Regions from separate parts of the Alteromonas sp. RKMC-009 genome, predicted to be linked through region 2. Evidence: predicted binding sites of a transcription regulator. Region 2 holds the regulator's gene; each other region holds the start of a gene.
What was found. Region 2 encodes LexA, which represses DNA repair genes until DNA is damaged. Its sites were predicted from a motif close to TACTGTATNNNNATACAGTA; they were not measured.

Region 1: the regulator LexA is predicted to act here: its motif matches at 1,710-1,729, upstream of mutS (DNA mismatch repair protein MutS).
Region 3: the regulator LexA is predicted to act here: its motif matches at 2,313-2,332, upstream of DS731_RS20575 (exonuclease domain-containing protein).
Region 4: the regulator LexA is predicted to act here: its motif matches at 3,371-3,390, upstream of dinB (DNA polymerase IV).

The regions. Positions count from the first base shown of each region.
Region 1 is NZ_CP031010.1:1,352,949-1,358,635, reverse strand. Features, by position in the region: gene recA (recombinase RecA) at 1-930, opposite strand, end outside; gene DS731_RS05845 (CinA family protein) at 1,139-1,654, opposite strand; gene mutS (DNA mismatch repair protein MutS) at 1,944-4,517, shown strand; gene DS731_RS05835 (CTP synthase) at 4,684-5,687, shown strand, end outside.
Region 2 is NZ_CP031010.1:4,843,865-4,849,551, forward strand. Features, by position in the region: gene coxB (cytochrome c oxidase subunit II) at 1-48, opposite strand, end outside; gene DS731_RS21080 (YceI family protein) at 456-1,028, shown strand; gene DS731_RS21085 (serine hydrolase domain-containing protein) at 1,138-2,277, shown strand; gene lexA (transcriptional repressor LexA) at 2,379-3,005, opposite strand; gene DS731_RS21095 (LysR family transcriptional regulator) at 3,090-3,959, opposite strand; gene DS731_RS21100 (AEC family transporter) at 4,062-4,997, shown strand; gene DS731_RS21105 (MFS transporter) at 4,978-5,687, opposite strand, start outside.
Region 3 is NZ_CP031010.1:4,736,361-4,742,047, reverse strand. Features, by position in the region: gene DS731_RS20600 (PepSY-associated TM helix domain-containing protein) at 1-525, shown strand, start outside; gene DS731_RS20595 (DUF3325 domain-containing protein) at 522-860, shown strand; gene DS731_RS20590 (high-potential iron-sulfur protein) at 882-1,175, opposite strand; gene DS731_RS20585 (flavin reductase family protein) at 1,359-2,015, opposite strand; gene DS731_RS20580 (CPXCG motif-containing cysteine-rich protein) at 2,017-2,208, opposite strand; gene DS731_RS20575 (exonuclease domain-containing protein) at 2,359-4,482, shown strand; gene DS731_RS20570 (hypothetical protein) at 4,598-5,518, opposite strand.
Region 4 is NZ_CP031010.1:4,025,187-4,030,873, forward strand. Features, by position in the region: gene DS731_RS17645 (serine/threonine dehydratase) at 1-312, shown strand, start outside; gene DS731_RS17650 (amidohydrolase) at 316-1,977, shown strand; gene DS731_RS17655 (DUF1653 domain-containing protein) at 2,052-2,282, opposite strand; gene dinB (DNA polymerase IV) at 2,284-3,360, opposite strand; gene DS731_RS17665 (glycoside hydrolase family 108 protein) at 3,547-4,059, shown strand; gene DS731_RS17670 (S8 family serine peptidase) at 4,512-5,687, shown strand, end outside.

The sequences.
Region 1 (5,687 bases), 1.4 Mb from region 2:
ATCTTTCAGGAACGCCATTACGTTCGCTTTACCCTGACCAATACGGTCACCGTTGTAGCTATACCAGGCACCGGCTTTATCAACCAGCTTCTGCTTCACACCAAGGTCAATAAGTTCAGCTTCCTTACTGATACCCTCGCCGTAACGAATCATGAATTCCGCCTGCTTAAACGGTGGGGCAACTTTGTTCTTCACCACTTTCACACGGGTTTCGTTACCAACAACCTCATCACCTTCTTTCACCGCACCGATACGACGGATATCGAGACGCACAGAGGCATAGAATTTCAGCGCGTTACCACCGGTAGTGGTTTCAGGGTTACCGAACATAACACCAATCTTCATACGGATCTGGTTGATGAAGATACACAGCGTATTCGATTTCTTGATGTTAGCGGTAAGCTTACGCAGCGCCTGAGACATCAGACGTGCCTGAAGACCCACGTGAGAATCACCCATCTCACCTTCAATCTCGGCTTTCGGTGTTAATGCAGCTACCGAGTCAACAATTACTACGTCAACAGCGCCGGAACGAACAAGCATGTCACAAATTTCCAGCGCCTGCTCACCGGTATCAGGCTGAGAGACCAGCAGGTCATCAATGTTTACACCCAGCTTTCTTGCGTAAACAGGATCCAGTGCGTGTTCCGCATCAACGAATGCACAGGTTTTGCCTTTCTTTTGCGCTTCAGCGATAACTTGCAGTGTCAGAGTTGTTTTACCTGATGACTCAGGACCGTAGATTTCAACAACACGCCCGCAAGGTAAACCGCCTATTCCAAGTGCAATATCGATACTGAGTGAACCGGTAGAAATGGCTTCGATATCATGTGCCTGATTGTCACCCAGACGCATAATGGCACCTTTACCAAATTGCTTTTCAATTTGGCCAAGAGCGGCGGAAAGAGCTTTGTTTTTGTTGTCGTCCACGATATTATCCTCAAGATAATGACTGTCCGGTAGTTACCCTGTCGTATTACGCTGCCACTTTTACTTCTGTTATTTTTTAACTTCCGCAAAATATAATTCGGTCAGCGCTTCAGTAACTCACGAAACGTAATTCGAATGTTGAGTGCATTTTATACTGTATAAGCATACAGTCAAGTAAGATTTCACAATTAGTCTGTCAAATCCCGTTTTATTCAGCAACCAGTCGTTGGTACAGATAAGAAATTGCATGGGCGATGGCCTGTTCCCGCACCGCTAACCGGTCACCTGAAAATACGTGACGCTGCGTGTTCAGTTCACCGTCTATCATAAAGCCAAACCAAACTGTACCCACCGGCTTCTCCGCCGAACCACCACCAGGCCCTGCAATACCACTCACCGACACACCAACCTGCGCACCACTCTCCTGAACAACACCCCGCACCATTTCAGCTACGGTTTGTTCCGATACAGCTCCAAATTCTTCAAGCGTTTCAGCTTTCACCCCAGTAAGTGATTGCTTAGCCTCATTTGAATAAGTGACCCAGGATTGATTGAACCAGTCAGAACTACCGGAAACAGAAGTTAATACGTAAGCAATTCCACCACCGGTACAGGACTCAGCACAGGATACATGCCAGTTTCGCCGGCGAAGCACATCTCCGGTGGCAACCACCTGTTTAAGTAAGGCACTGTCTTGTGAAACAGTTGAAAAATCTGCGCTCATACGAATAATACTCACCAATGAATTAATTCCGTTGTACCATTTTACACATTTAGCAAACTGTAAAGACAGAAAGTTGGCCTGATGAAAGCTTTGTAGTGAAGTACGCTGATGGTAGGGGGAGCGTAACTGCATTTGAAACACGCCGAAAACCCATCCCTGGGGGCTCGACTGCCGCATCCATGCGGCAGACGGTTTCAAATGCAATTACGCCCCCCGACCGCGCGCCCTTCACAACTAGCAACATTGCGCCAGAATAAAAAAAGAGGTTTTCTTGGAATCACATACGCCGATGATGCGCCAGTATCTGGCCATAAAAGCACAACATCCTAATATTTTACTGTTTTACCGGATGGGGGACTTTTATGAACTCTTCTATGACGATGCCAAAAAGGCCGCACACCTGCTGGATATTTCATTAACAGCCAGAGGCAAATCCGGTGGTGAACCCATTCCCATGGCGGGAGTGCCTTATCACGCAGTGGAAGGTTACCTGGCGCGCCTGGTAAAAATGGGCGAGTCTGTGGCGATTTGTGAGCAGGTTGGCGATCCTGCCACCAGCAAAGGGCCGGTGGAACGTCAGGTTCAGCGTATTGTCACGCCGGGCACAGTGACCGATGAAGCACTATTAGAAGAGCGTCGTGATAACCTGCTTGCTGCAGTGTGCGGTCACAGCATGCAGTACGGCGTTGCCACCCTCGATATCAGCAGCGGACGTTTTCTGGTGGTTGAATGTGACAGTGATGAACAATTGCTGGCCGAATTGCAACGCCTTAATCCTGCGGAACTGCTTTATCCGGAAGGATTCGAAGGTTTACCTCTTATTGAAAAACGAAAAGGTTTACGTCGCCGTCCCGAATGGGAGTTTGATCCGCAAACGGCAACAGAGCAACTCAATCAGCAATTCGGCACCAAATCACTGGATGGATTCGGCATCAACGGCTTAGATAAAGCCACCGGTGCAGCCGGCTGTGTACTGCAATACGTTAAAGATACCCAACGTACCGCCCTGCCCCATATTCGCAGTATTCATCGTGAACAGCAGGAAACACGTATTCAGCTGGATGCCGCCACGCGAAGAAATCTGGAATTAACCGACAATTTATCAGGCAGTCAGGAAAATACTCTGTTCAGCGTGCTGGATTCTACCGCCACCCCCATGGGCAGCAGATTACTTCAACGCTATTTGCACGCCCCCATTACCGATCATTATGAACTCACCCGACGCCAGCAGGCCATCGGAAAACTGATTGAACAGGGTCATGAAGATATCGCCGATACATTAAAACGCATTGGTGACATAGAACGCATCATGGCGCGGTTAGCCCTGCGTTCGGCCCGTCCCAGGGATTTCTCCCGTTTACGCAATGCGTTTAACGAATTGCCCGGACTGCTCGACCAGTTATCCTCTCTTGAGGATTCGTTATGTGCGGATTTAGCCAAGGCTGTCAGCACCTACCCCGAATTACAAAGCCTGTTAAATCAGGCTATCGTGGATAACCCTCCGGTTGTGATCCGCGATGGTGGTGTTATCGCTGAAGGTTTTAATGAAGAGCTTGATGAATTGCGGGCGCTGTCAAGGGGAGCCACGGACTACCTGGATGCTCTGGAAGTCAGAGAACGGGAGCGTACCGGCGTCTCTACACTGAAAGTGGGCTATAACAAAGTGCATGGCTTTTTTATCGAATTAAGCCGCGCAAACAGCGGCGCAGCACCGGCAGACTATATCCGCCGTCAAACGTTGAAGAACACCGAGCGTTACATTACGCCTGAGCTGAAAGAGCATGAAGATAAAGTACTGACCAGTCAGGGCCGGGCGCTGGCTCTGGAAAAGCAGCTTTATGAAGGATTATTCGATGCCTTCCAGCCTCAGCTTACTAAGCTGATAAACACAGCCGAAGCACTGGCTAAACTGGATGTGATTCAGTGTTTTGCCGACCGGGCGACCGCGCTCGACTTACATTGCCCTATCCTCACAGACAACCGCGAAATCACCTACGAAGCCGGTCGTCATCCGGTGGTTGAGCAGGTCATGACCGACCCGTTTATTGCCAACCCGGTAACCCTGGACACCAAACAACGCATGCTTGTTATTACCGGTCCGAACATGGGCGGTAAATCAACGTACATGCGTCAGACCGCTCTGATTGTACTGATGGCATACCTTGGGTGTTACGTACCTGCAGAAAATGCAAAAATCGGCCGTGTGGATCGTATTTTCACACGTATTGGCGCATCTGATGATCTGGCGTCAGGGCGTTCTACCTTTATGGTTGAAATGACCGAGACCGCCAATATTTTGCATAATGCCACTGAGCACTCGCTGGTATTAATGGATGAAATCGGGCGCGGCACCAGTACATACGATGGCTTATCTCTCGCCTGGGCATGTGCCTGCTTCCTGGCAAGGGAGATTAATGCTTATACCTTGTTTGCCACCCATTATTTTGAACTGACACAATTAGCTGATTCTGAAGAAGGCGTGGTCAATGTACATTTAGATGCGGTAGAGCACGACGATACCATTCGCTTTATGCATACGGTAGAAACCGGTGCGGCCAGCAAAAGCTATGGCTTGCAGGTTGCCCAGCTTGCCGGCGTTCCCCGTCCGGTAATCAATGCTGCCCGGGCTAAATTGCATGAACTGGAAAACCGGGCACCACAGGAAGACGCCCCGGCCACAAAAATAACAAAAACGTCGTCAGATTCCGGTTCGCCCACAACCAGAGCCGGACAATCGGAAATGCACTTTACCGATATGCCTGACCCGCTGCGGGATGCACTGAATAATTTGTCTCCCGATGAACTTTCTCCCCGGCAGGCACTGGATTTAATCTATACGCTAAAACGGCTAAGTCAGGCGTGATACTTAAGGCTTTATTAATTTACCTGAAATAAACCCGCCAGCCCGGCAGGCAAACCGATTGTTTGCCTGCTACTCTTTCGCTATAATGTTGCGCCGTCCAGGTGCTTAGTTCGGTTTTCGCAACTCTCAGCACATTAGCCAAAAATTCCAACGCCTTAGGTTTCGCATGACAAATTATATTTTCGTCACCGGTGGTGTCGTATCATCGCTTGGTAAAGGTATTGCTGCCGCTTCGTTAGCAGCTATTCTTGAAGCGCGTGGTCTCACCGTTACGATGTTAAAACTGGATCCGTATATCAACGTTGATCCGGGAACAATGAGCCCAATCCAGCACGGGGAAGTGTTTGTCACGGATGATGGCGCAGAAACCGATTTAGATTTAGGTCACTACGAGCGCTTTATCCGCACCCGTATGACCAAGCGTAATAACTTCACCACTGGCCGGGTTTACGAAGAAGTATTACGCCGTGAAAGACGTGGTGACTATTTAGGTGCAACCATCCAGGTCATCCCGCACATCACCAACGAAATTAAGCGTCGCGTTATCGACGGTGCAGAAGGTCACGATGTAGCTATTGTTGAAGTAGGCGGTACAGTAGGTGATATTGAATCACAACCGTTCCTGGAAGCTATTCGTCAGTTAGGTACAGAAGTCGGCCGCGAGCGCGCCATGTTCATGCACCTGACGCTGGTACCTTACATGCCTGCTTCCGGCGAAGTGAAAACTAAGCCTACTCAGCACTCTGTAAAAGAGCTGCGTTCTATCGGTATTCAACCGGACATCCTGGTTTGCCGTTCTGTTGGCGCACTGCCGGCTACCGAACGTTCTAAGATTGCCCTGTTCACTAACGTGGCAGATAAAGCCGTTATCTCACTGAAAGACGTAGACAGCATCTACCGTATCCCGGCTGCGCTTAAAGCACAGGGTATGGACCAGCTGGTTGTTGACCGTTTCCGCTTAGATTGCAAAGAAGCCGATCTCACCGAATGGGAACAGGTACTTTATGCAGAGTCTAACCCTACTGCAGAAGTGAATATCGGTATGGTGGGCAAATATGTTGAACTGCCTGACGCGTACAAATCTGTCAATGAAGCATTAAAACATGCCGGTCTGAAAAACCGCCTGACAGTGAATATTCACTATGTCGATTCTCAGGACGTTGAAACAAA
Region 2 (5,687 bases):
GACACCTTGTCTCAGGTTGATTTCACCTGACCGGTCTGATGTTGCCATGGTTTCTGCTTGCAGCGATGCCGGAATAACAGACATCGCTAATCCCCAAACCATCATTGCGTTACATACGAGTTTCTTCACTCAACACCTCCGTGATGGAGGATCTTGTGTAATACCCTGCTCACAGGACCCTGTCGTATCAGGCTAGCCGCCTGTTAATTTTTATCTTTTTTTGTTATTTTTTCGTTAACAACGGTATAAGAATTAAACAGATTTCATCTTGTGTCTAGTCTTTCTGAAAAAATAAATGGCCGGGGTAGCCTCAGAAACAGGGTCAGAGCACTTCATTCTGATATTTCGAATGTTTCGTTCAGATCTTCGACACATCCGTATTTCAGGAACGCCGTATTATAGGTAAGTAAATCGTCCTCACACTTGTGACATCAACGTTATGAAAGGAATGTGTAATGAATAAATTTATCCCGGCAGTATTAGTTTCAGGTTTAATCAGTGCAGGCGCATTCGCGGCGCCTGTCAGCTACCAGATTGATCCTACTCACACCAGCGTTATCGCTTCATGGAATCACTTCGGATTCTCTAACCCGACAGCCGCTATCAACGGCGCTGAAGGCACCATCGTGTTTGACAAAGACGCGCCGGAAGACAGCAAAATCGATGTGTCTGTGAAAATTGATACCATTGATTCATTTGTTAAAAAGCTGAATGAAGAATTTGTCGGTGCTGACTGGTTCAATGCAGCGAAGTTTCCTTCTGCAACATTTACCAGTACAGATGTTGAAATGACAGGTGATAAGACGATGGAAGTGACCGGCGATCTGACGATCAAAGGTGTGACTAAGTCCGTCACTATGGATGTCACTCTGAATGGTTCAGGTGTACACCCGATGACTCAGAAAGAAGCGATTGGTTTTGATGCAATGACCACCATCAAGCGTTCTGACTTCGGTATTGATATGTACGTACCGAATGTAAGTGATGAAGTGACGTTGCACATCACCACAGAAGCACAAGCTAAATAAGTTTTCGCATCACCGTCCGGATGCCCGGCCCGCGCAAGCGGGCCTTTTTATTGGTAGCGATCTGTTAACTGCGGTAGTCTGGTTGTTTTTATTGTCAGGGATTGCTTCTATGTTGCGCCGCGCAGTTTTCTCCTCTTTTCTGTTATTTTTAACTCCCTCTGTTTTTGCCAAAGATCTTCCTTCCGGCGCTATTAACGCTCTGTTTGAAGAAGCGGTAAGTCATGACACAGTGCCGGGTATAACCATGGCGCTCGGTAACGATAAGGGCATGCTGATGGCTAAAGGCTACGGTTTTGCCGACGTTGAAAACCATGTACCTATGACGACAGATCACAAGGTGCGTATCGGCAGTGTCTCTAAACTCATCGCTACGGCCGGATTAATGCGTCTTGCGGAAGCGGGCAACATTGATCTGGATAAACCGGTCACTGAATACGTCAGCGCATGGCCAGCTGATAAACCGGTCATTACTCTGCGCCAGCTTACCTCACATACAGCAGGCATCAGGCACTACAAAGAAGGAGCCAATGAATTCCTTCTGAATGAAAGTTATCCGGATATCGACAGTGCACTGGCGATGTTTAAAGATGATCCACTGCTGTTTGCACCCGGCACAGATCACCGTTATTCAACGTTTGCCTGGACACTGGTCAGTGCCGCAATGGAAGGGGCTGACCCGTCCCGGGATTTCCGCGCCATCATTAACGAAGAAGTGTTTGCGCCGCTGAAACTGGACAACACGGTATTTGACGACCAATACACCATCATCGATCACCGGGCGAGACCTTACACCGTACACGAAGGTGAGCTGATTAATGCGCCACAAACGGATCACAGCTATAAATGGGCCGGCGGCGGTTTTATTTCTACGCCGTCAGATATTGTCCGGTTTGCTGTAGCCCATGTGGCAAGCGATTACCTGAAACCAGAGACTACCCGGGCCATGTTTACTCCTGCCAGGCTTAACAATGGTGAAACCGTGGGCTTCGGCATAGGCTGGAAAACCGGTTTTGGCGATTACAAACAACGTAAAGCGTATAAAGACAATGCCAGCGCGCTGGCTTTGATGGACGATATTCCTGATGCAGTGATGCACTCAGGTGGCAGTATGGGCGGCATTACAATGACCATTCTTTGCCGTGAACATAAAACAGCGGTTACTGTAGTAAAAAATGTCAGTGGTGAAGACGATGCTGATGTTTTTCTGCTGGCGCTGAAGACACTGCACTTTGCACATACCAGCCAATAGTAAAAAAAAGGGCGATGATGGTTCACATCATCGCCCTTCCAATTTTTCAGCGCTGTGGCCAGTGCGCACAATAGTTATTGCACCGCGCTTAGCGAAAAGCCTTACATCCAGTCAGCATTGCGGATAACACCTACAGCCAGACCTTCAATGTTGAATGGTTCAGCAGCAAGATCCACCTTGATGGTATCGAATTCTTCATTTTCTGCATGCAGCCATACTTCGCGGCCGCGTTTTTCCAGACGTTTTACCGTGACATCCTCATCAACCCTGGCAACAACAACCTGCCCATTGTGCACGTCAGTAGTACGGTGAACGGCAAGTAAATCACCATCCAGAATACCGATATCTTTCATACTCATACCGTTTACACGTAACAGGAAATCCGCACGGGGGTGGAACAGATCAGGGTCGACCTTGTAATGCATTTCCACATGTTCCTGCGCCAGAATAGGTTCACCTGCCGCAACACGGCCGATTAACGGTAAGCCTGCGTCTTCATCGTTTTCTGCTTCCAGCGGAATATTCAGCTTTATACCCCGTGAGGTACCCGCCAGAATTTCGATTACACCTTTACGGGCCAGCGCCTTTAAATGCTCTTCTGCTGCATTAGCTGATTTAAACCCTAATTGCTTCGCAATTTCCGCACGGGTGGGCGGCATGCCGGTTTCCAGCATGGTGGTTTTAATCAGTTCGAGAACTTCCGTTTGTCTTGGAGTAAGTGGACGCATAAACAGCCCTGTTTTTCTATACAGTTCCTGTGAGTATATACAGTTGCGCTGGTTTGACAAGGGCTGCCGGCGAAATTATTACGGTTATTTCGACGCGCACTCAATAAATCGGGCCAAAGCCGGGTTGCTGTTGTCCTGCTGCCATACCAGCACATATTCCACCACCGGCGCTCTGTTCAGCGGCAGCAGAACCACATCCGGCGGACACACCTGCTTCAGCGGTTCAGGCACAAGCGCAATCCCTACTTCACTGGCCACCAGCGACACGATGGTTTGCTGTAACTGGGTTTCTAACACCACACGGGGCACAAAGTTCGCTTCAGCACAGTACTGTTCAATGGTGTTACGCAGCTCCGGCGCCACATTGTGGGGCGTAACAATGAATTTTTCGTCAACTAAATCCTCTGCGCAGACTTTTTTTGCCCCGGCCAGCCGGTGGTGTTTATGAACAGCCAGACAGAGCGCTTCAGTGCGCAAAGACAGTATTTCCAGTCCCCGGGACGTCGCCGGCTTTAACATGATGGCGGCATCAAACTGCGCAGAAGTAACGCCATTAATTAACTCAAAGGGAATAACCTCCTGAATATGAAAGGACACAGCGGGATAACGGGACATAAACTGTCTGGCCAGTTCAGGCACAATGTTATAAGCCGCATGCATCATGAATCCCACAGACAAGCTTCCCGACTTTCCGGCACCGGTCGCTCTTGCCCGTTCCGCGGCTTTGCTGACCGATTGCAATATGGTTTTGCTGTCGCGGTAAAACTGCTTTCCTGCGGCAGTCAGACTCACGCCTTTCGGGTGACGACTGAACAATGCCGTACCCAGCTCTTCTTCCAGCAGTGCGATCTGGCGGCTGAGAGGTGGCTGAGTGATGTTTAGCCGCTGCGCAGCCCGACCCACATGACCGGTTTCAGCTACCGCAATAAAATATCTTAAGGGTTTTATATCCATGATGATTCAATATTTGTATCAGAATTAACTCAATTCTATATTGGATTGAATGATAAGACTAAAGGTAATCTGACCGCCGGTTCCCTGATCACCTGTCATTTCATGTTGTCTGTTTTCACGCTCATATTCCCCATATTTGCCCTCATATTCCTTGGCTGGTATTTACGCAAAAGGGATTTGCTGAACGACTCTGCCACTACACAACTCAATAAATTTGTTGTCTGGCTGGCGTTGCCTGCGCTGCTTTTTGACATCACAGCAACGTCTGCCATTGCGTCTCTCTGGCAACCGGGTTTTGTTTTGAGCTTCACCCTCGCCGTGTTTGTCATTTTTACGCTTACTGTCGCAGTACAAAGGAAACGTAATATGTCGCTATCAGAGAGTGCAATAGACGGGCTAAACACCAGTTACGCCAATACCGGATTTATGGGCTTTCCCTTGCTCATGGCGGTAGCAGGAAGCGAAACGCAGACGCCAGTGCTCATTGCGACAATCATCACCGTTTGTGTTTTATTTGCCGTTGCCATTGTGCTGATAGAGATTGATCTCAGTAAAGCAGTAAGCCTTCGTAGTCTGATTGCAGATGTAAGTGTAAAGCTGCTGAAAAACCCGGTGGTGATTGCACCAATGGCCGGGGTCATGTTTACCGCTTTTGATATTGACCCTCCCCATCCATTGCTGACCACGGCATCGTTGCTGGGTCACGCTGCAGCCCCCTGCGCATTGGTAACCATAGGATTGTTTATTGCGGGCAGTCATACCTCAACGAAAGGCAGCAGCGCTTCGGTTATCAGCTTTGTGATCACCAAACTACTTGTCCACCCGGCGCTGGCATACGTAATCGCGATGTTGATCATGCCTGATAACGCGACAGGGATTTTTTACGTGGTTTTACTCAGCGCGTTACCTGCAGGTACAGGCCCGTTTATGCTTGCAGAGTATTATCAGAAAGAGGCGGCGAAGGTCTCTGCGTCGATCCTCATCACTACCGTAATGTCGCCGTTTACCCTTGGCGTCATTATTTATCTTTTTCAGTAGCTAACGCGTTATGCACCGCCCGGGTGAGAGGATAAAACCAGAGCACCACAGCCCCGAGCAGACAGCCTGCGCTGGCTACCAGCGAAATGATTTCGACGAATAGCACAGACTCAATATCAGCGTTTGCACTTTGCGCCGCATATTCCAGCGCACCGGCAATCACAGCAAAAGACAGCCCGTCGCTTATCCGCATCACCAGATGAAATGCGCCAAAGGTAAGCGCCTGATTAGGTATCCCCTGATCCCTGGCACCGTACTCAATGGTGTCTGGTAATGCTGACCACACCAGTACCAGCAGTCCGCCTGAGAAAAAACCACAAACAACGAAATAAACACAGGCGCCGGTCATCGTGGCCGGGATCAGCAGAAGAAAGCTAAGGAAAGTCACAGCCAGCCCGGCCAGCGCAAGGATCATGGCATGATGCTTTTCCATGCGCTGTGAGAGATGGTTAAACCAGGGTAGCGCCACCAGCTTTCCTGCCGCCAGACTCATAATGAGCCAGGTCGTCAGCTTCTCGTCGTGAAAAAGCATGCTTGCGAAGTAAACGCCGGATTTGTAGAACACCGGAATAAAGATACACGGCAGCAATGAATATAACGCCAGTACCATGAATGCCTTATTTCGCAGGAGTGCACGGAATGCTTTACTGAGCGGAGGCGGGTGTTTGACCGCTGTCAGATTACCTTCCC
Region 3 (5,687 bases), 110 kb from region 2:
TTAATGGTGGGGACCGGTTCTGTCCTTTGGGTAGAGAAGCGCGCCAAGAAGCAAATGGGACGCAGAGGCTTCGAACTGGTGAGAGGCACAAACATTGGTGCTATCGCCGGGCTGATGGTGGCTACCGGTGCTTATTTCTGGGCGAACCGCCTGTTGCCTGCAGAATTGGCGACACGCAGTGATTGGGAAATACGCAGCTTTTTCATTGTATGGGGGCTTTGTGTGGTAGCCGGACTGTTCAGACGCGACCGGAAAGGCTGGCTCTGGCAAACGCTGGCAGCAGCAGTGCTCTTCACCTTTATTCCGTTGCTGGATGTCGCTACATCACCTGTTCTGATGCCTGATACGTTGAGGATCATATTCGATGCAGCCTGTCTTATCCTGGCCGCTCTGGCCTGGTATGCGGTGAGTAAACTCAAAGCTGAACCTAAATCTAAACGCGCGCCGTCAGGCCGCAAAGACAGCCCTGCCCGCCGGAGACGGCCTGCACCGGAAGCGGGCAGCACCGGGGAGCAGACAGCATGATGACATTTTTGTGTTTACTGTTGTGCATTGCCGGTTTCCTGCACTTTTCTATGGCGAACCCGAAACATTTCCGTGCGGTCACCGGTGATGAGATTGAAAACGTACCCGGGGGCAGACTGATATTTCAGACTCTGGCAGTGTGTTTTCTGACTGTTGCAACGTTTCCGGCGATCGCCGGCTGGCAAACTGAAATCGGACTGGTGGTGTGGTGCGGATTGCTGCATGTGGCAGCGGTACTGGTGTCTTTGTTGTTTACTTATCAGCAGGATGCGCTGGGGTTTGTATGGCGCTGGTGTGTGCCGGGAGGCTGGCTTCAGCGGGTATTACCCCGCTGATCCAACTGTCCGGGTTCAAATTTAGCCCGGACGTTTTACCCAGGCACTGCACCAGCCGTTGGTGTTAACCAGTTTACCCGGGAAAATGGCGCATGGACGGTGAGCTTGTCCGTCCTCGCCCTGAATGTACATGCAATTGCCGCACTGAGACCCTTCCACCGTTGATTTCGGGGTATATTTCAATGCCTGTGCTGTGGGGTCGTCGGTCTGCAGTTGCTCCTGTGCCTGTGCGCGAAGTGCAGTGCCACCTAACGTCAAACCGATCAGTGTGGTGCCTGACAGTTTTAGGAAATCACGACGGTTCACATTACTCATAATTTGCTCCCATAAAGCTTAAACGAGAATGATTTGTTTTTATTTGGTCTTGTAACGTAAAAAACCTGCCGCGATGACAGGTTTACTATGACAATAGTTATACGACACATTTACGGGACTGCCAAATCGTTCCGTCACATATTTGATGTAGATTAACTTTTCTTCACCGCAGGACCTGTGCATTTATGCGTTTTTACCTGCCAGCGTGACGGGTTTGTCCGGTTTCGCATAGGCATAACGGGCGATGGGTTCCGCACGGTGGTAAGTATCCAGCCCGCTGATACAGGCAAGATTCATTTTCTCCAAATCCAGTTGTCCGTCCTCACCGGTGGCCCCTTCCATCACGTAAATATCAAGCACCCTGCCAATGACCAGTACTGTCTGATTACATTGCAGCGTGGATATTTCTTTTGCCGCCATGGCCATACGCAAAGGACTTTGGGCGACAAATGGCGCGGCGAATCCGTCTTCTTTCAGCGGTGTTAAGCCTGTGGCATCAAACTCACTGGTGTGTTCATCATAGCGGGCGGAAGTCTGATGAGCTTTATCTGTCCAGCCGGCGCTGACTGCATTAATGGTGTACACACCTGTTTCACGAATATTTTCCAGCGTTTGCCGTGGCACAGTATGCGGACGTAACAACATGCCCTGAAGAGGAGGATGTGCCCCCACGTGAAATACAGAGCTGATAATGGCCAGGTTATCCCGTTTACCGTCAGTGGTGCCCACAAGGTTGGCCCCTTTGTAGCCGGACAAACAGTTGATCAGGTTCGTTCGGGTCTGTTTTTCCAGCTCATTGATAGCAGCAGAGGAAAAATGCCGCATGGACGGGTCAGTCATATCAGGCATTCTCCTGCTCAACCTGCACGGTCAGGTTATCGCCGTCGCTGTACACTGTCATTTCAATAGGCTGGCAGCAGACCTGGCAATCCAGTACCTGCATAACATTGATATCGTTCTGTTCATCAATTTCTACTTCATTCGGCTCCATGCAATAGGGGCAGTGAAATAACTTAGGGGTCGTCAGACTCATAACCACTCCGGATAACTGATTAAATGATGTTGTTAACCTTTGATATACGCAGAAAACAGATATCCGGATTGTAAGGAAACTGCATCCGGCGGGTTGATTAAGGTGGCTGTATAAATATACACTTGGTCAGGTGTACAGTGTCCGGTGCAGATGATGCGTAAAACGTTGCCTGAAAAATATTATCTTGATCACTTCCGCGAGTTTTTGTCCTTTTTCGACGGTGCCAGTGGCGCATTGCTGGACGACAGTGCGCGGCGTTTTATTGAGGATTTCAATGCACTGCCGGAACCGCAGCAATGCATCATCGCCCGTGCAGCAAACCGCAAATACGCCATCATCAACCGTGAGCATTTCTACTACGAAGAAATACCGCATCCGCAGCAGCAAATAGATGCGCTTTCCGCCTCCGGCTGGTTCGGGTGTGTAACAGAAGCGCCGCTGCAGGAACTGGCCGGTATGCTGACCAAGGCCGACATTCTGCAATATCTGCATGATCTCGGGATCAGCGGTCAGCCTGCTTCAGCAAAAAAGAGTGTGCTGATGGCAGACTTATTCGATGGCATAAAACGTCACGGCTGGCCGGCGTCATTGTCGGTGGAGCATTTATTGTTTTGCCGCTTCGATGCCACTATGCGTTATTTACTGTTTCTGTTCTTCGGAAACACTAAAGGGCGGCTGAATCAGTTTTCCATGCGTGATCTCGGCATCATGCGTACGCGGGGCCAGGCTGTGTCTGATCAGGCCCGCTTCGAATTGCCGGAGGATGCCGGCGCTGCTTTTTACTATGCCTCACGCACCGGCGAACTGGATTTTCTTGATGATGAGGCCTGTCTGGCAGCAGCGAAAGCCCCCGTGCCGGAAACCTTCTCCACCATCTCAGCGGTGCTGGCGGAAAAATACCACGCAAAACTGGGGTCAAAGCTACTTTCTGTCGACCGGCAGGCTGCACTGACTTTTCTTGAACAGTCTCCCGGCGACACAGCAAAAGAAAAATGGATTCGGGAAGCTTACAAAGAGGGATTAAAAGACGAGGTAAAGCAAAGTCTGGAAAGCATTATCGATACCCCGCCCTCAGATACATTGCTGGCTTTCGCAGAAGATTTTTATCAGCGTAAATATCATAAGAAGCGCACCAGTATCGTGACTGATATGTTGCGCAACGCGTCCCGTACGCTGCAACTGGACGAGAGTCAGAATCAGTCTGTTGAACGGGGCGTCATTGCCTGGTATCAGCGTCACGGCGCTGAAGCCTGGCGAACTGAGAATCGCTTGTGGCGGAGTCTGTTTGCCCTCACGTTCTGGACATTATTGTTTGAAGAGGATGCGCCGGTAACTGCCTTCGACCGGCGTCCCCAAAGCCTGAAGAATAATGCTTTATACGATTCATTTGCGGTAAAAATTGATGAACTGCTGGCAAGTTTTACTACTGCAGACGCACTGATGAAGCATGTAACGGCCATGGCCGCTGCCCATTATGGAGAATCGAACAGCCTGTTCCTGTGGGGAGCAAAATTGCTGGACCCGGTCAAAGGCTTGCTGACACATGCGCCGGTTACACAGGTAACCGCCATGCTGAAAATGATGGCGCAGGATTTTGCCAGTCTGCGTGACGGGTTCCCCGATATTATGGTGGTGGAAAACGGGGCGCTGCGGTTTGAAGAAATTAAGGCGCCCGGCGATCAGCTTCGCCGCAACCAGCTTGTCAGTATTCAGAAGCTGCAGCAGGCCGGATTTGATGTGCAAATAACGCAGGTAAGCTGGTACCGTGACCCGGAGCAGCCCTACGCTGTTGTCGATATCGAAACCACAGGCGGTAACAGCCAGTATCACCGGATCACCGAAGTCGGCATTGTGAAAATCATCAACGGGGTAGTGGTGGATGAGTGGCAGTCTTTAATCAATCCGCAGCGACACATTCCTTCGTCTATTACCAGACTGACCGGGATCAGTAACGATATGGTTGCCGGTGCGCCGGTATTTGCCGACGTAGCTGAATCCATTGATGCTTTTACCCGTGACTGTGTGTTTGTCGCCCATAACGTCAATTTCGACTATGGATTTATCAAACAGGAATTTGCCCGTCTTGAGCAGCCTTTCCGGCGGCCCAAGTTATGTACTGTCAGAGAGTCCAGAAAAGCCTTTCCCGGACTTGCCTCATATTCACTGGCGGCGCTGACAAAACACTTCGGCATTGATATGGAACAGCATCACCGGGCATTGTCTGATGCAAGGGCGTCAGGCGAACTGCTGGTGATGACGCAGCAACAGGATTAAAAATGCTTAATGCATCGTTGCTGAACCCGCGGGTTTTCTCCTGCGTATTTTATTATGCACTGTTGAAGTGTGTACGCGTTCTTGCTGTTTGGCCTTCTCTCCGGGAAGGCCTTTTTTATAACTTCATTTTCAAACCGGTGAGAACACGCTCCACGTTGTCCACCACGTCCAGCCGGATAAACCATTCAGCATCTTCTGCGAACAGCGCACTGCCGCCTATTTCGCCGGAAAAGCCATGACCGTATCCGAGAAAGTCCTCGGTGAGTTCCGCACGGGAACCCAGCCCTTCATCAACCCGGGAAGCGTAGACAAAGTAAGACAGCGGATAGTTTTTAATGGCACCTTCGCCGGCAACGCCAATAATGGCTTTATTGCGTGACTGGTCAAGGCGCTGGATCCACTCAATAAATATTTCATGCTGCGGGTGCCAGGCATAGCGGTATTCACTGCGGACAAAATTACCGCCTGTCATGCGCTCCAGACTGATCTCAAAGCCGGCTTTATCTGAAAAGCGACCCGAATACTCAAGCTCAGCATAATCCAGTTTCGCCGGTAGTTGCAGAGCATTTGAGGGATCCTGGTTATCCAGTTGTCCGGCAACCAGTTCTACAGCGTGATGACTGTTCAGATTAACCACATGGCGAATACCTTCAATCCACCCGTCTTTCGACAAGCCGGTGGAAGATACCCGCCCTTTGTAGGTGGGAATAATACCAATCTCCGTCTTGCCTGCCGGTGATGTATGTCTGACATATAAACGACGGACATGAAACTGCTGGCTGCTACCGTCAAACAAGGTGTTATGACTTGAGGAGAAGTCATTTCCGGTGACAATAAAACTGTTCAGGCTCCAGCTTTCCCCCATAGCGAGTTGAGGATAATAGCGGATCCGGTATTGAGTGCGGTGATCTCTGTCTGAGCGGGCATCTGAACGAACCTGTAAATCCAGCTTGTCGTTAAAAGTCCATTCACTCTGACCCGAAGCACTGGTGCTGATAAAAAGAGCAACACACAAACCTGAAAAATACCGCCACATAACACTGCTTTCCATATACCGGACACAAATGAACCAAACACAATACGATGAATTTATTACATTAGCTCAGGCGACAAATATTCAGGGCAAAAAAAAGCCAGCACGGGGCTGGCATAGAAGTGGAACGCAATGAGATTGGGAACTCAAACACATCGGGAGAGATGTTCAG
Region 4 (5,687 bases), 820 kb from region 2:
GGTGCGGCCACACCTTCAGTTGGCTTGCATACCTTCCCCCTTTTACAGCAACTGGATGACTTTTACGAAGTTGATGAAATCCAGATTGCCTACTGGACCCAGTGGTTACAACATTTGCTGAAACTACATGTAGAACCCACCAGTGCCATGAGCATGGCAGCGGTAACCTCTTGGGCACTGGAAGCGCCAAAAGGCCAGACCGCCCTGGTAATACTCACCGGCGGGAATATCAGCCAGCAGAGCATGCAAAAAATCTGGGCGACAGACTATTTACTTCAGCCACCTAATCTAACTGAACAGGAGCAGGACTAAGCCATGTCATTGTTTAAACGTTCATTACGGTGGAGTGCCGCCGTATTGCTTACTGCCTCATTTAACTCCCTTGCCGGCACGACATTAATCAATAATATCAGCGGCTATACCCTGAATAAAAAAGGCGAGCTGATCGCCTTTTCTTCTGTGCTGATAGAAAACGGCAAAGTGAAAAAACTGGACCCGGAATCTCCCCGCGCCGACGCAGTAGTAGATGGTCACAACAATGTCTTACTGCCCGGTCTTATTGATGCCCACGGTCACCTGCTTGGCCTTGGCAGCAGTTTACTGGAAGTGGATGTACGTGAGAGTAAAAGTGCGCAGGATGCGGCTAAGCTGGCTGCTGCCTACGCATTTGCCAATCCGGAACAGCACTGGATCACTGGCAGTGGCTGGAATCAGGAAATGTGGCCGGATCGCAGCTTCCCGGACGCAGGCATTCTGGATAAAGCGATCCCTCGTCGTCCGGTGTGGCTGACCAGAGTTGATGCCCATGCAGGCTGGGCCAATTCAGCCGCATTAAAACTGGCCGGTATTACCCGTGATACGCCAGACCCGGTGGGCGGAAAAATTATGCGTGATGCCGATGGTAATCCCTCTGGCGTGCTGATTGATAATGCCATGGGACTGATGGAAAAGGTGATGCCAGCCCCGGGCGCAGAACTTTACCATCAGCAGCTAAATGCCGCCGGTCAGCATTTGCTGTCCGTGGGTGTTACCGCCATGCATGACGCCGGTGTTCCTCATCAGGTTTACGATTTTTATCTGGCCCGTGCAGCAGAACAATCGTTGCCGGTACGTATTTACGCCATGGTCAGTGCTACAGACAAGGACCTGGACGCCATGCTGGATAACGGACCGGTGCGCAGCAGTGATGATTTTCTGTTTATCCGCAGTGTAAAGGCTTATGGTGACGGCGCACTTGGAAGCCGTGGTGCAGCTCTGCTGGCCCCTTATACCGACGATCCGCATCAGACAGGTTTACTGCTTACCCAGCCTGAAGAAATGGCTCCCCTGTTCAGTAAAGTCATGAACGCCGGATTTCAGCTCAACTTTCACGCTATCGGCGACCGCGCAAACCGTATGGCGCTGGATCAATTTGAAAAGGAAATGAAAAAACATCCTGATGCTGACTTCAGAAACCGTATTGAACATGCTCAGGTGATTCATCCCGACGATCTGCCCCGGTTTGCGGAGCTGGGTGTACTGCCTTCCATGCAGCCCACCCACGCCACCAGCGATAAGAACATGGCAGAAGACCGCCTCGGAAAGGATCGCATGGCCGGTGCATATGCGTGGAAGACTTTGCTGGATTCAGGGATCCCCATTCCGCTGGGTTCAGACTTTCCTGTAGAGCTGGCCAATCCGTTTTACGGTATTCATGCTGCCGTTACCCGTCAGGACAGAAACAACCAGCCGGTAAAGGGCTGGTATGCTCACGAAGCGATGACCGTTCAGCAGGCTTTCAGAGGCTTTACGCTGGATGCTGCCTACGCCGCACATATGGAAGACAGTCTGGGTACGCTGACCCCGGGGAAATGGGCTGACTTTATTCTTGTGGATCAGGACATCTTCGATGTAGATCCGAAAGATATCTGGCGCACCCGGGTGCTGCAGACCTGGACAGCGGGAATTAAGGTATTTGATGCTGAGCGCAACCAGTAACGGCAAAACAGCGGATACGAGTAATTTAAAAGGGGCGCTTTGCGCCCCTTTTATGATTTTATTCTACCGGATGATTAATCCCGGTCCTGCTCTTCAATATGTCTGAAACGGGGAACCGTTTCTCCGTTCACTTCCACCTGCTCAGTGAACATGGTCAGCGGACGCACCCAAAGCCCTTTTTCACCATATTCCGGCCGGTACACCACCAGTTCCGATTCATCTTCTGAGTGCTTAGCCACACCGATGACAGTATAAAAGTTGCCTTTGTAATGTTGATACGTTCCGGGCACAACCGACTTTGACATATTATTCATCCTCCAGTGGCAATAGCAGCTGCTCTGCCGGCAAACCGCCGGCTAATCCAATGTGAATGCCCACCAGCCTGACACCCCTGCCTCTGGACCGTTGCCACGCTTCATCCAGCAATTCATAAAAAAACGCTTCTTGGATATCGTGATGACGGTGCTCAACGGTGGTTTGCTGGAAGTCCTGAAACTTGAGCTTCACGCCCTGAGATTTTATCAGACATTTCCGCTCACCGGTCTTTTTTAAATGCCCTTCAATGCGTTGCTGCATCTTCTCCCACAGTACAGGCAGTACCGCCTTGCATTCATCAAGCGTATGCAAATCGCTGCTGAAGGTACGTTCCACTCCGATTGATTTTCTTACCCGGCTGACATTAACATCCCGCTCATCCACACCGTGAGCACGGTTCCACAGCACTGAACCGAATTTCCCCAGCTCTTTCTGCAGACGTTCAAAGGGATATTGCCGGACATCATTACAGGTAGTCAGGCCCAGACGCTGCAACTTCTGCTGTGTGACTTTGCCCACGCCGGGAATTTTTGACAGCGACATATTTCTGACAAATGCATCCAGCTTATCCGGTGTGATCACACATAACCCGTCCGGTTTATTTTCGTCACTGGCTACCTTAGCCACGAATTTGCATGATGCCACACCAGCCGAGGCAGTCAGATTCAGTTCTTCTTTAATTCGCCGGCGGATATCCTGTGCTATGAGTGTGGCGCTGCCGTTAAACAAAGTGGTGTGAGTGACATCCAGATAGGCTTCATCCAGAGATAAAGGCTCGATGAGGTCGGTATAATCATTGAAAATTTCACGGATACGCTGACTCTCGCGGACGTACATATCCATTCTGCCGGGAACCAGAATAAGCTCAGGGCACAAACGCTTTGCGTATGCTGTTGCCATGGCAGAGCGCACGCCAAATTTTCTTGCCGGATAGTTACACGTTGATATCACGCCACGGCGATCGGCGCTGCCGCCAATCGCTATGGGCTTATTGATCAATGACGGATTGTCGCGCATTTCAACTGCAGCGTAAAAGCAATCCATATCAACGTGAATAATCTTTCGCACTCTGCCACCACACTGTATATATGAACAGCATTTTAGCGGATTATGTCAACTATGCCAGTGCAAAGTTCAACACTGAATAAAAGGTCAAAATATTGCAAAAAGTTAATACAACAGGATTGTAAAACCTTATTGAAAAGATAAACTGGTAATAAGCGTAAAATTTAACCATTCATCAGGGAGGATGTCATGGCTGCTTTTTTACCCGCCTTTGAAAAAATGATTGATAACGAAGGGGGCTATACACTTCATCGTGTGGAGGGTGACCGCGGTGGTGCTACCTACGCCGGCATAGCCCGCAATTTTCATCCTGACTGGGAAGGCTGGCCGCTACTTGATGCCGGCGTTCCCGACAGTCAACTGATGCCCCATGTCGCAGCGTTCTATCAACAGCACTTTTGGGAACGGATCCGCGGAGACTTTATTGATTCTCAACGTGTAGCTGAAACCCTCTTTGACTTCGCTGTTAATGCCGGTCTGTCTGCAGCGTCGAAACTGGCTCAGGAAGTTGCTGATGTGTACGTTGACGGGATCATCGGTACAAAATCCTTAAAGGCCATCAACAACATGCCACCGGAAGTATTTCTGCATGGCTATGCACTCAAGAAAGTCGCCCGTTATGCGGAAATTGTTAATCATAATCCCTCGCAGGCAAAGTTCCTTCTTGGCTGGATAAACCGGACACTGAAAGGTATTGCATAGCAAACCTTTCCGGCTCCGCCCCCGGATACGCTATCGCCCCTTTTCCTGATTACATCTTTACACAAAATTTAAGTTGGATTTCGGGATAAATCTGTTTTTATTTATCTTTTCCTTAACTTAAATTTTAGTCAGTTTTTGTTTCTCCGCTGCCCGTCATGCCTGGCCGGCATACCAATACCCCCGTTTTTTATACGTATTAAATGCCATTCATAGTTATACGGCTATATGCGTAACTCCCGATAGACTTAAGTAGTATGGATTTCGAGCTGCAGAAAAAAGCAGCGTTTACAACGTTTGTGCATAGCCGGTTTATTTCTCCTGAATGACAAGCTGACGGAACAGTTTTTGTCATCACTAAAGCAGATAAACCGATGTGTACAGACCCGGTAAAAATACCCCGTAGTAACACGCCACAGAGCGGGAGGGGATAACAACAAGACAGGAAAAAAATAATGTCCATATTACGCACATTACCATCCAAATCGTTACTCGCTACATCGTTAAGTTTAATTACATTAACCGCTACTGCAGCGTCTGCCGGCAACGGGCCGGTCAGTGTTTCCCCTGAACCACTTACCTTTGAGCAGTTAAAGAACCTGCGCCAGGATCTGCGTTTACAGGAAAGCAATGAACGCTACATTGTCACCTTTAAAAATGGTAAAGGCGCAATGGCGGGCAAAGGCAGCATTAATGCCAGTGACAAGGCGCTGGATGTGGCATCAGTGAAATCTGCCATACAACAGGCAGGTGGCAAGACACTTAAAGTGATGGAACGCCATGGCATGGCTGTCGTCACATTAAATAAGAAAGCACTCAACGCCCTGCGCAAGAGTAAGGACGTTGATATCGCCCCTGATCCGGTGCGGGAGTTAATGGCCCAGTCCACGCCATATGGTTACACCATGGTACAGGCGAATCAGCTGATCCAGTCTGATACCAGCGCCCGCAAAGTCTGTATTATTGATACCGGTTATAATCTGGGTCATCCGGATTTACCGGGCACCAATGACGGGGTTACCGGAATTGGCAATAACAGTGCAGTGGGTAACTGGTATAACGATGGCAACGGCCACGGAACGCATGTTGCCGGTACGATTGCCGCCTATGACAATTCAGAGGGTGTGATCGGTGTCTATCCCGGTGCCAGCCTGCATATTGTGAAAATATTCAACGACAACGGTGACTGGACTTACGCCTCTGACATCATTACTGCTATCGACCAGTGTCAGGATGCCGGCGCTGATGTGGTTAACATGAGTTTAGGGGGCTCAGGCTCGTCTTCGGCAGAAGCGTCTGCCATGCAGGGTTTCACAGACGATAACATGCTGCTGGTCGCCGCAGCCGGTAACGCCGGCAACAGTTCACTGTCTTACCCTGCCTCCTACGATGCCGTAGTATCTGTTGCAGCCGTTGATTCCGGTAAAAACCGCGCCAGCTATTCACAGTACAACTCGCAGGTGGAAATTGCCGGCCCCGGCAGTTCAGTCTACTCCACCTATCCGGACAGCACCTACGCCACCCTCAGCGGCACATCTATGGCCACGCCACACGTTGTCGGTGCAGCGGCCCTGGTCTGGAGCTTTCATCCCCAGTGCAGCGCTACGCAGATTAGAAACGCGTTAAATGCC